4 regions of the Citrobacter pasteurii genome follow, and region 4 is predicted to be linked to each of the others. Evidence: predicted binding sites of a transcription regulator. Region 4 holds the regulator's gene; each other region holds the start of a gene.
What was found. Region 4 encodes CRP, which controls carbon source genes, mostly activating them, when cyclic AMP is high. Its sites were predicted from a motif close to ATGTGANNNNNNTCACAT; they were not measured.
Positions count from the first base shown of each region.

Region 1: bhsA (multiple stress resistance protein BhsA) is a predicted target of CRP. The motif match lies at 1,474-1,491, and genes of this name have one in related genera.
Region 2: udp (uridine phosphorylase) is a predicted target of CRP. The motif match lies at 1,438-1,455, and genes of this name have one in related genera.
Region 3: I6L54_RS13780 (iron-containing alcohol dehydrogenase) is a predicted target of CRP. The motif match lies at 2,010-2,027, and genes of this name have one in related genera.

Region 1 is NZ_CP077262.1:3,244,210-3,247,384, forward strand. Features, by position in the region: gene ldtC (L,D-transpeptidase LdtC) at 96-1,061, shown strand; gene bhsA (multiple stress resistance protein BhsA) at 1,147-1,404, opposite strand; gene comR (TetR family copper-responsive transcriptional repressor ComR) at 1,649-2,284, shown strand; gene I6L54_RS15960 (TonB-dependent siderophore receptor) at 2,537-3,175, shown strand, end outside.
Region 2 is NZ_CP077262.1:181,889-185,063, reverse strand. Features, by position in the region: gene metE (5-methyltetrahydropteroyltriglutamate--homocysteine S-methyltransferase) at 1-452, shown strand, start outside; gene I6L54_RS00925 (dienelactone hydrolase family protein) at 507-1,313, opposite strand; gene udp (uridine phosphorylase) at 1,579-2,340, shown strand; gene rmuC (DNA recombination protein RmuC) at 2,481-3,175, shown strand, end outside.
Region 3 is NZ_CP077262.1:2,824,005-2,827,179, reverse strand. Features, by position in the region: gene I6L54_RS13785 (dihydrodipicolinate synthase family protein) at 1-750, opposite strand, end outside; gene I6L54_RS13780 (iron-containing alcohol dehydrogenase) at 743-1,912, opposite strand; gene dtnK (D-threonate kinase) at 2,084-3,175, shown strand, end outside.
Region 4 is NZ_CP077262.1:659,594-662,768, reverse strand. Features, by position in the region: gene I6L54_RS03170 (phosphoribulokinase) at 1-719, shown strand, start outside; gene I6L54_RS03165 (OsmC family protein) at 818-1,222, opposite strand; gene crp (cAMP-activated global transcriptional regulator CRP) at 1,529-2,161, shown strand; gene I6L54_RS03155 (YccS/YhfK family putative transporter) at 2,213-3,175, shown strand, end outside.

The sequences.
Region 1 (3,175 bases), 2.3 Mb from region 4:
TTGCACTTCCCTGCACTTCCCGACACAGCAAACCGCCATAATTCCTGTTTACTTTTACATTATAAAAACCACGTAAAAACAATGGATTTATGGTGATGTTAAACAAGAAACAACTCTCTCGCTGGCTAACGCTTTTTACACTCGCGGCGACCGTCGCGTTAGCGCTTCCGGCTCAAGCGAATACCTGGCCGCTCCCGCCGCCTGGCAGCAAACTGGTGGGTGAAAATGCCACTCACGTTGTCGAAAACAACGGCGGATCGCTGGAAGCCATTGCGAAAAAATACAACGTCGGCTTTTTAGCGCTGCTGCAGGCTAACCCCGGCGTCGATCCATACGTACCTCGCCCGGGCAGTGTTTTAACCATCCCATTGCAAACTCTGCTGCCAGATGCCCCACGCGAAGGGATTGTCATTAACCTCGCCGAACTGCGTCTTTACTATTACCAGCCAGGGACAAAATCGGTGACCGTGTATCCCATTGGCATTGGCCAGTTAGGCGGCGACACCCTGACGCCAACAATGGTCACCACCATCTCTGATAAGCGTGCCAACCCGACCTGGACACCAACGGCGAATATCCGCGCACGGTATAAAGCCAATGGTATCGACCTCCCTGCCGTAGTACCTGCCGGGCCGGATAACCCGATGGGGCATCATGCTATCCGCTTAGCTGCTTACGGCGGTGTGTATTTGCTGCATGGAACCAACGCGGATTTTGGCATCGGTATGCGTGTCAGTTCCGGGTGTATTCGCCTGCGTGACGGTGATATTGAAACCTTATTCCGTCAGGTTACGCCGGGAACCAAAGTGAACATCATCAACACGCCGATTAAAGCCTCCGTTGAACCTAACGGTATGCGCCTGGTTGAAGTACACCAACCGCTGTCAGTAAAGATTAATGACGACCCGCAGTTACTGCCAATCGTGTTGAATTCATCAATGCAGAACTTTAAAAATGCGGCACAAACAGACGCAGTTGTGATGGAGCATGCAATGGAGCTACGTTCAGGTATGCCTGTAGACGTGACACGCCACCACGATGTTCCTGAACAAACGCTGTAAATTCAGGTCATAAAAAAACCCCCGCCGGTTTGTTCCCGCGGGGATTTTTTATTGAATTCGCAGTGGCATAGCGAGGGTTTACAACTTATTTGTAGATAACTGCCGTCCCGTGAAGAGTGTTAGGACCGGTAACAGAAGTAATACGGAATGACTTCGCACCCATCTCATCCGCTTTTTGCGCCAGTTGATCTTCCAGAGAACCTAAGTTAGTCCCGGCGTTGGCAGAGATAATACCGACTTTCTGTTGGCCTGCCGGTGTAGCCTGAACTTCAACAGCGGCAAAGCTTGCAAATGAAAGTGAGCTCAGGACAGCAGCGACAAAAAGAGTTTTTACGTTTTTCATGATAGTTACCTTTAGCAGATGAATGTGTGCCGTAAGCGATTAACTTAACGATCGATAGGTAAATCATAGATGTGATCCAGGTCACACGTCAATATTTTTTTTATAACGATTGTTATTTAAAGCACAAAGGCCTTATTTTTCATATTAATAGCATTAAATTATTTTTAGGGTGAATGCACTGGAGTGTCTGCGCGATTATTTTTATAATGGTTATTCAATAAACCCAACCAGGTACAACGGCACCATGACAACTGAAACGACAAGTTGTGTAAAAAAAAGCCGTGGCCGACCAAAAGTGTTCGACAGGGAAGCCGCGCTTGATAAGGCCATGACACTCTTCTGGCAGCACGGATATGAAGCGACATCGCTCGCCGATCTCGTAGAAGCAACCGGGGCAAAAGCGCCTACGCTGTATGCGGAGTTCACCAATAAGGAAGGACTGTTTCGTGCCGTGCTGGACCGCTATATCAGTCGATTCGCGGCAAAACACGAAGCCCAACTTTTTTGTGAAGAAAAAAGCCTCGAATCTGCACTCGGGGACTATTTCACCGCAATAGCGACCTGCTTCACCAGTAAAGACACGCCTGCGGGATGTTTTATGATTAACACATCCGCTACGCTGGCCGCCTCCTCCCGGGACATTGCGCACACGGTTAAATCCCGTCACGCCATGCAGGAGCAGACGCTGGCTCAGTTTCTGCATCAACGACAGGAAAAGGGTGAAATACCGGCACACTGCGATGTACAAAAGTTGGCTGAATATCTGAACTGTGTTTTGCAGGGTATGTCGATCAGCGCCCGCGAAGGAGCCACATTCGAAAAATTGATGCAGATCGCGCACACCACGTTACGATTGTGGCCTGAACTGATTAAAGATTAACCCTTTCCACACGACTCACGTCTTAATGTCATCACCGGGAGCTTATGCTGCTCCCGGTAGAATTTCCGCACATTACCCACACATTTTTCATTGTTTTCATCATCTTATCCGATCATTTTTTGTAAAATATGTTGATAACAAAAATTATTATCATCAATATTCGCATTTGTTTTAACGCCTGTTACACAATGTAACCATCGGTTTCTCTACCGCCCTAACAAAAACAGACCGACTTTTTTAAAAGGAACACAAATGCATAAGCGTCTCTGGGTGCTCAATCCTCTCCTGTTATCTTTAACTCTGCCGGCTATTGCAGCTGAGGAAGATAATCTCATTGTCAGCGCAAACCGGAGCCAACGCACCGTGGCAGAGATGGCGCAAACGACCTGGGTTATCGAAGGAAGCGAGATTGAACAGCAGGTTCAGGGGGGGAAAGAGTTTAAGGATGTTCTTGCTCAGTTGATCCCCGGAATCGACGTCAGCAGCCAGGGACGAACCAACTACGGGATGAACATGCGTGGTCGTGCCATCGTGGTGCTTATTGACGGTGTTCGTCTCAACTCTTCCCGCACCGACAGCCGCCAGCTCGACTCCATTGATCCGTTTAATATTGCACACATTGAAGTTATCTCCGGGGCAACATCGCTGTATGGCGGCGGAAGTACCGGTGGTTTGATCAACATCGTCACCAAAAAAGGTCAGCCTGAGCGTGAAGTCGAACTCGAGCTGGGCAGCAAAAGCGGGTTCAACAACAGTAACGATCATGACGAACGTGTTGCCGCCGCAGTTAGCGGAGGAACCGACCGCGCATCCGGACGCATGTCTGTCGCTTATCAACGGTTTGGGGGGTGGTATGATGCCAACCACGACGCCTTAATGCTCGATAATACC
Region 2 (3,175 bases), 480 kb from region 4:
GCGAAGGTCTGCCATTGCGTCGCAGCGACTGGGCGGCGTATCTGGAGTGGGGCGTGGAAGCCTTCCGCATTAACGCGGCGGTGGCGAAGGATGAAACCCAGATCCACACCCACATGTGTTACTGCGAGTTCAACGACATCATGGACTCCATTGCGGCGCTGGACGCGGACGTGATCACCATTGAAACCTCTCGTTCTGATATGGAGTTACTGGAGTCGTTTGAAGAGTTCGATTACCCGAACGAAATCGGGCCGGGCGTCTACGACATTCACTCGCCGAACGTCCCGAGCGTGGAGTGGATTGAAGCCCTGCTGAAAAAAGCCGAACAGCGTATTCCGGCAGAGCGTCTGTGGGTGAACCCGGACTGCGGTCTGAAAACGCGCGGCTGGCCGGAAACCCGTGCCGCGCTGGCAAACATGGTTAAAGCGGCGCAGAATCTGCGTCAGGCGTAAAAACAAAACGGAGGCTGATGCCTCCGTTTTGTTTATTGGTTTGCCTGGCGGAAATTATTTCTTTCCACCGTATTGCGCGAACCACTCCAGCATCCTCTGCCAGCCGTCTTTTGCGGACTCTTCGTGGTAACTTGGGCGATAATCGGCGTTGAACGCATGCCCGGCATCGGGATAGACCACGATTTCCGCTTTCGCATTGGCGGCGCGCAGCGCCTGACGCATTGTTTCAACGGTATCTTGTGGAATACTGGTATCCTGGCCGCCATACAGTCCCAAAACGGGAGCGTTAAGATCGGTTGCGATATCAACGGGATGTTTGGGGGAGTTCAGCGTTTTATCGCCCACCAGTTTGCCGTACCACGCCACCGCCGCTTTTAGCTGTGGATTGTGTGCGGCATACAGCCAGGTAATGCGCCCGCCCCAGCAAAATCCGGTGATCATCAGTTGGTGCGCATCTCCCCCGTTGCGGGAGGCCCAACTGGCGACGTGATCCAAATCGGCCAGTACCTGAGAGTCAGGCACTTTGGCGACAAGGCCGCTGAGCAGCGTCGGGATATCGGCAAAGTCATTGGGATCGCCTTCGCGAAAATAGAGTTCTGGTGCGATAGCCAGATACCCTTCCAGAGCCAGACGGCGGCAAACGTCACGAATGTGTTCATGAATGCCAAAAATCTCCTGCACGACAATAACCACGGGCAGCGGGCCATCGGTTTGCTTTGGTCGTGCGTGATACGCTGGCATATCATCGCCTTGTGAAGGTATGGACGTTACACCGGCGATAATCGCGTTATCCGGAGTGTGAACCGTGGTAGATGTCGGTGGAGATACAGCAGGTGCAAAGCCAGATTGTCGTGTTGTCATGGTATTCTCCGTACCCTTAAATATTCAGCCCAAAAGCGCATTGTTAACTATAGACACATGCAACGAACCACATTGCCTTAAACGGTCTATCTTTTGTGCAGGGCTTCCTTACATTGCATTGTTTATGTGATGTGTATCACTATTTCATGGTAATTGAATGCAATTGATTTACATCATAGTGATGACTGTCACGAAAATATGTTCATGCCTTCGGTAAAGTATGTTTTTGCTTCTTCTGACAAAACCGATTCACAGAGGAGTTTTTATGTCTAAGTCTGATGTTTTTCATCTCGGCCTCACTAAGAGCGATTTACAAGGGGCTACGCTTGCTATCGTCCCTGGCGACCCGGAGCGTGTGGAAAAGATCGCCGCGCTGATGGATAAGCCGGTTAAGCTGGCATCTCATCGCGAGTTCACTACCTGGCGTGCTGAGCTGGATGGTAAAGCCGTGATCGTTTGCTCTACCGGTATCGGCGGCCCGTCAACCTCTATTGCCGTAGAAGAACTGGCACAGCTGGGCATTCGTACCTTCCTGCGTATCGGTACGACTGGCGCTATCCAGCCGCATATCAACGTGGGTGATGTCCTGGTCACCACGGCGTCTGTCCGTCTGGATGGTGCAAGCCTGCACTTCGCGCCAATGGAGTTCCCGGCCGTTGCCGACTTCGAGTGCACCACTGCGCTGGTGGAAGCGGCGAAATCTATCGGCGCCACTACCCACGTTGGCGTTACCGCGTCTTCTGATACCTTCTACCCGGGCCAGGAGCGTTACGACACCTTCTCTGGTCGCGTAGTGAGCCGTTTCAAAGGCTCGATGGAAGAGTGGCAGTCGATGGGCGTCATGAACTACGAAATGGAATCTGCCACGCTGCTGACCATGTGCGCCAGCCAGGGTCTGCGTGCTGGTATGGTCGCGGGTGTTATCGTGAACCGTACTCAGCAAGAGATCCCGAATGCGGAAACGATGAAACAAACGGAAAGCCACGCGGTGAAAATCGTGGTGGAAGCTGCGCGTCGTTTACTGTAATTCTCCCTTCTTTGCTAAAAGGCCGACGCGTTCGGCCTTTTTATTTTGCGTAGTGCCTCGCAGGAAATTCCTTTTAAACTGGACGTTTATACAGCACAATTCTATTTTGTGCGGGTAAGTTGTTGCTGTAAGGGGGCGTTGTGGATATTTCAATTATGATGAGTGCCGTGCTGGCGTTAGCCGCAGGGCTGCTGGTTGGGTGGCTGGCAACAAAAGCGCACGCCGACAGGATCCGTGCCGACCTCATCGAAGAACGACGTGAACTGGATATCGCGCTAAGCGCCGCCCGGCAGCAACTCTCACAGGAGGCCCACTGGCGCGACGAATGCGAACTGCTGAATAACGAACTCCGCAGCCTGCAGAGTATCAATACCTCGCTGGAGGCCGATCTCCGGGAAGTCACCACTCGTCTGGAAGCAACGCAACAGCATGCGGAAGATAAAATTCGCCAGATGATCAACAGCGAACAGCGCTTGAGCGAACAGTTTGAGAATCTGGCGAACCGCATTTTCGAGCACAGTAACCGTCGGGTAGATGAGCAAAATCGCCAAAGCCTGAACAGCCTGCTGGCACCGCTTCGCGAACAACTGGACGGTTTTCGACGCCAGGTTCAGGATAGCTTTGGTAAAGAGGCACAGGAACGTCATACTCTGGCGCACGAAATTCGTAATCTCCAGCAACTGAACGCGCAGATGGCACAGGAAGCAGTAAACCTGACGCGTGCATTAAAAGGGGATAACAAAACGCAGGGTAACTGGGGCGAGGTGGTACTCACGCGGGTGCTTGAGGCTTCCGGTCTGCGTGAAGGCTATGAATACGAAACCCAGGTCAGCAT
Region 3 (3,175 bases), 2.2 Mb from region 4:
CACTTTATAGAGCTCGGTTCGCAAACCTGTGACGCTTTCCTGTGCTTCATGCGATCCGACAACATCACCGGCCTTGAATCGCGCCCAGATAGCGTTAATTTCTTTTGCCGCTACGTTCGCCAAACCGGAAATACAGGCTGAACAGCCATCAACAAATCCCTGATGAATGAGTGAATCTGGACCATTCAGCACATCAAATCCCTCGATATCTTTAACAGCATCCAGGAAGCCGCTAAGACTTTCATAACTGCCGGCACTATCTTTGATCCCGATAATGTTCGGGTGTGCCGCCAGCACTCTGGCTGTTTCCGGTTCAATGGTATTTCCCGTACGTGCCGGAATGTTGTAGAGAAATACCGGTACCGATAGCGCGTCGGCAATCGCGGTATAGTGAGCTATCAGTTCCTGTTGTTTGAGCGGAACAAAATACGGGGTAATCACCGATACGGCATCGACGCCCAGTTTTTCTATTTGCTTGCCGAGACGAATGGTTTCACGGGTAGAGATTTCACCAATATGCGCCACTACGTTCGCCCGCCCGGCAACTTCCTCAACGCAGGTGCGGGTCACTGCTATTTTTTCTTCCTCGTTAAGCACAAAAAACTCACCGTTTGTGCCGCCGCAGAAAATACCGTTTCCGGCATTTAACTGGCGGTTTACCTGGTTTCTCAGTTCTTTAAGGTTAAGCCCGCCGTCGTGGTCGAACGGGGTGACGATTGCCGTCAGTACACCACAGATTTTCTTACTCATGATTCACTCCTTTGGTATTCAGTTCTGGAAACAGAGTTTGATAAATGGCCTGAATATCCTCATGGCTCACCTCGCAGGGAGCATTATTCATCAGGCGTTTTACGTTCAGCGCGGCATCGGCCAGTGCGGGAATATCAGTAGACGGTACACCAAGCGTTGCCAGGTTATCGGGCAGGCTCAGTCGTTTCACAAGCGCGGAGAAGTATTCCACCAGCGCGAAAGATTTTTCTTCGGCACTCAGAGTGCGATCGTCATCAGGCAACAGATCCCAGACCTGAGCGAATTTGTCTACCACATTAGGACGGATAGCTTTCATGCAAGGTGCTAACAGAATCGCATTGGCTACACCATGAGGCAGGTGATAACGCCCCCCGAGCGGGTAAGAAAGTGCATGGACAAGATGAGTTCCGGCATGATTAATCGCTACTCCGCCATAATAGGACGCCCACAGCATTTCCAGTTTAGCCAGCAAATTGTTCGGTTCATTAACCGAAGTTTCGATGTTCTTCAGCAATTTCTGTAACCCGATGAGCGCCGCGTTATCGCTTACCGGATTGGCCACAGTAGCGGTAAAGCACTCAATCAGATGACATAACGCATCAATTCCGGTTGATGACGCAATATGCGCTGGCATGCTGGTAGTCAGTTCAGGCAACAGGGCAACGTAATCTGGTAATAGCACCGGAGCAATGATGCCGACCTTGGTGTTTTGTTCCGGGATTGCCAGAATCGCATTGGGCGTCGCTTCAGAACCCGTACCCGCAGTGGTAGGGATCAGCACTGAAGCTACGCGGTGTAGCGGTTTCTCGCCTGCCAGCATGGCGTCAAGAGAAGGGGATTCGGGATGACATAGGACGGAGAGCAACTTCGCCACATCCAGTACGCTGCCACCGCCAATACCTATCACCATCTCTACGTTAAGACCTTTAACGCTTTCTAACAGTGTCGCAACGTCATGATGACCCGGCTCGGCAGGTACGTTATCAATAAGTGTTACCTGGCGGCCATCGTTACTTAATAAGGCGCAGATATGCGCCACTGCGTCCAGCCTGACGATATTGCTATCCGTCACCAGTAACAGCTGGCGTTTACCTGCCAGTAACGGCTCCAGTGCGGGGATAGCATTCGAACCGCTAATCACGGTGCTATTGATTGTTGCCACAGCATTCTCCTGTTGTTCGAGTGATTGAATTCGCTCACTGAGGTTCAGGAACGATTGCATCATGGGCTAAATTTATAATTTATCTCGGAACTGAATAACTTGAGCTTGCTCACATTTAATCAAATGTGATTGAATATAATCATTATCAATATTCAACAACCCGGAGCATGGATGAGTAGACATGTTGTAAGACCCCAGATCCTTGTCATTGCTGATGACTTTACGGGGGGAAATGATGCGGGAGTGAGTCTGGCGCTGACGGGAATGACGGTGAACGTCGCTTTCACATTGCCCTGTGCCGATGATGCAGATGTGCTGGTCATCAACACTGATAGTCGTGCTCTGGAGGCAGAGCAGGCCGCCGCCAGAGTAAGTGAGCTGGCGCTTGCGAGTCAGTCAGGTCCTCAGACGCAATGGCTCAAGAAAATGGATTCAACATTGCGTGGAAACCCAGGGGCCGAACTGGACGCGTTAATGCGGATTACAGGTAAAAAGCGAGCCATCGTGGCACTGGCTTGTCCCTCAGCAGGGCGAACCACCGAGCAGGGGCAGTGCCTCGTTAACGGTATTCCCGTAACGCAGACTGAATTTGCCAGCGATCCGAAAACGCCGGTCAATAGTGCCGATATCTGTGAGGTGTTACAGGCGCAAACCGCCATTGCGTGTCGGGCCATGTCCCTGAACGACTATCTGCAGCACCTCAGAGAGCCTGCTGCGAAAACGCCACAAATCTGGGTGGTGGATGCCCGCACGCAGACCGATCTTGATGTCATTGCTACGGAAGCGCTGATGCAGGAGGAACCGCCGCTGCTGGTGGGGTCTGCCGGGATCTGTGACGCGCTGGCCCGCCATGTCCGGACACCATCCTCACAGTGCTTACTGGCGGTAGTGGGTTCAATGAGTGAAATCGCTCAACAGCAGATTGCTGCAGTGTGTCAGGACCCGCGGGTGGAGACTGTATTCATTGATATCGAAAATATCTTCAGCGGCATCCTGACAGAGTATGTGCAGCGTATCGCCAGGGTTCTCATCTCAGGTAAACACTGCATCGTTCATACCTGTCCCGACAGCGAATCACGCCATCATATTCCAATGCTGTGCGCGCGCCTGGCGATGAGCCGCGCGCAGCTCGGTGAAACAATCTGCCAGTTTCTTGCACAGCTTACCCGCCAGGTGCTGCAGGAAGTCTCGCCTGGAGCGCTGTATCTTTCCGGCGGTGATGTCGCAATGGCGATCGCAGATGCGCTGGAGGCAACAGGATTC
Region 4 (3,175 bases):
AGATGGACATGGCGATTCGCAAAGCACGCGATGCAGGGCGGCATATCAGCTACTTCGGCCCCGAAGCTAACGACTTCGGTCTGCTGGAGCAAACCTTCATTGAATACGGCCAGACGGGCAAAGGTCAGTCGCGTAAATACCTGCACACCTATGATGAGGCCGTACCGTGGAATCAGGTTCCGGGAACATTTACCCCCTGGCAGCCGCTGCCTGAACCGACGGATGTCCTGTTCTATGAAGGATTGCACGGCGGCGTAGTAACCCCGCAACAAAATGTGGCGCGGCATGTCGATCTGCTGGTTGGCGTGGTGCCGATCGTCAACCTGGAGTGGATCCAGAAGCTGACCCGCGATACCAGCGAGCGTGGACACTCGCGCGAAGCGGTGATGGATTCGGTGGTGCGCTCAATGGACGATTACATCAATTACATCACGCCACAGTTTTCCCGTACGCATATCAACTTCCAGCGCGTACCGACCGTCGACACCTCTAATCCCTTTGCCGCCAAGAGCATTCCGTCACTCGATGAAAGCTTTGTCGTGATTCATTTTCGTAATCTGGAAGGGATCGACTTCCCGTGGCTACTGGCGATGCTGCAGGGCTCATTCATTTCGCATATCAATACGTTGGTCGTACCGGGCGGAAAAATGGGTCTGGCGATGGAATTGATTATGCTGCCGCTGGTCCAGCGCCTGATGGAAGGCAAAAAGATAGAGTGATATGTGGAAAGCGCCCGATGGCGCTTCGCTTATCGGGCCTACGACTCAACATCACCCTGTAGGCCGGATAAGGCAACGCCGCCATCCGGCATCAGCAATTACGCGGCAACCACTTCATAGGAATGGGTGATATTCACCGCCTTTTCCAGCATCAGCGCCACGGAGCAATATTTTTCCGCCGAAAGATCTACCGCACGCGCGACGGAAGCATCTTTCAGGTCGCGACCCGTTACGATGAAATGCAGGTTAATGTGGGTAAACAGACGCGGCGCTTCTTCACGACGCTCAGAGGTGAGCTTCACTTCGCAGTTGGTGACATCCTGACGACCCTTTTGCAGGATCGACACCACATCAATGGCGCTACACCCCCCTGCCGCCATTAACACCATCTCCATCGGACTCGGCGCTTTATCACCAGAGTTACCGTCCATCAAAATTTGGTGGCCTGAGGCGGACTCACCGAGGAAGGTTAGCCCCTCAACCCACTTTACACGCGCTTGCATATTTCGTAACTCCAATGTTTCAATTTTCCTGACAGATTACGCGTACATAACAATTCTCGCAACGGAAGGCGACCTGCGTCATGCTGAAGCGAGACACCAGGAGACACACGGCGAAAGCTATGCTAAAACAGTCAGGATGCTACAGTAATACATTGACGTACTGCATGTATGCAGAGGACATCACATTACAGGCCGTCGCACGTATTGACAGCCCCCTTCCCAGGTAGCGGGAAGCACATTTTTGCAAACCCAGAGACAGGTTGTTTTTTGGCTCTGGAGACAGCTTATAACAGAGGATAACCGCGCATGGTGCTTGGCAAACCGCAAACAGACCCGACTCTCGAATGGTTCTTGTCTCATTGCCATATTCATAAGTACCCATCGAAGAGCACGCTGATTCACCAGGGTGAAAAAGCGGAAACGTTGTATTACATCGTTAAAGGCTCAGTGGCAGTGCTGATCAAAGATGAAGAAGGGAAAGAAATGATCCTCTCTTATCTGAATCAGGGCGATTTTATTGGTGAATTAGGCCTCTTCGAAGAAGGCCAGGAACGTAGCGCCTGGGTACGTGCCAAAACCGCATGTGAAGTCGCTGAAATTTCCTACAAAAAATTTCGCCAATTAATCCAGGTCAACCCAGATATTCTGATGCGTCTGTCTTCTCAGATGGCTCGTCGTCTGCAGGTAACGTCTGAAAAAGTAGGCAACCTTGCCTTCCTCGACGTAACTGGTCGTATCGCCCAGACTCTGCTGAATCTGGCGAAACAGCCTGACGCAATGACTCACCCGGACGGCATGCAGATTAAAATCACCCGTCAGGAAATTGGCCAGATCGTTGGCTGTTCCCGTGAAACCGTTGGTCGTATCCTGAAAATGCTGGAAGATCAGAATCTGATCTCCGCGCATGGTAAGACCATCGTCGTCTACGGCACGCGTTAATCCCATCGACATGGCGTGTTACGTAGTAATGCGCCATTTTTGTTTGCTCCGATGTGGCGAAGACTGATTTATCACCCCGAGATCAACTACGCACTACGACAGACGCTGGTGCTATGTTTACCTGTGGCTGTCGGTCTGATCATCGGTCAGCTTCATCTGGGGCTCTTATTCTCCCTCGTCCCTGCCTGCTGCAATATTGCCGGTCTTGATACCCCGCATAAGCGCTTTTTCAAACGTTTGGTTATAGGCGCGTCGCTGTTTGCCGGCTGCAGCCTGATTATGCAGTTACTGCTGGCACAGACTATACCGCTGCCGCTGATCCTCACCGGCCTGACGCTGATTCTCGGTGTGACCGCCGAGCTAAGCCCGTTACATGCGCGACTTCTGCCCGCCTCGCTGATCGCGGCGATTTTCACACTGAGTCTGGCCGGCAACATGCCCGTCTGGGAGCCACTGCTGATCTATGCGCTGGGGACAGTATGGTACGGCCTGTTCAACTGGTTCTGGTTCTGGATGTGGCGCGAGCAGCCGCTGCGCGAATCGCTCAGTTTGTTGTACCGCGAATTAGCCGATTACTGTGAGGCCAAGTACAGCCTGCTGACCCAGCATGCCGATCCCGAAAAAGCGCTGCCTCCCCTACTGGTACGCCAACAAAAAGCGGTGGATTTGATTACCCAGTGCTATCAGCAAATGCATATGCTGTCGGCACATCGCAACAACGATTATAAGCGCCTGCTACGTGCCTTTCAGGAGGCGCTCGATCTACAGGAACATATTTCCGTTAGCCTCCACCAGCCGGAAGAGGTGCAAAAGCTGGTCGAACGTAGCCACGCCGAACAGGTGATTCGCTGGAATGCGCGCACCGTCGCCGAACGCCTTCGCGTTCTGGCTGATGACATTTTGTATCACCGCTTGCCGACGCGTTTTTCAATGGATAAACAAATTGGCACGCTGGAAAAAATCGCCAACCAGCATCCGGACAATCCGGTAGGACAATTTTGCTACTGGCACTTC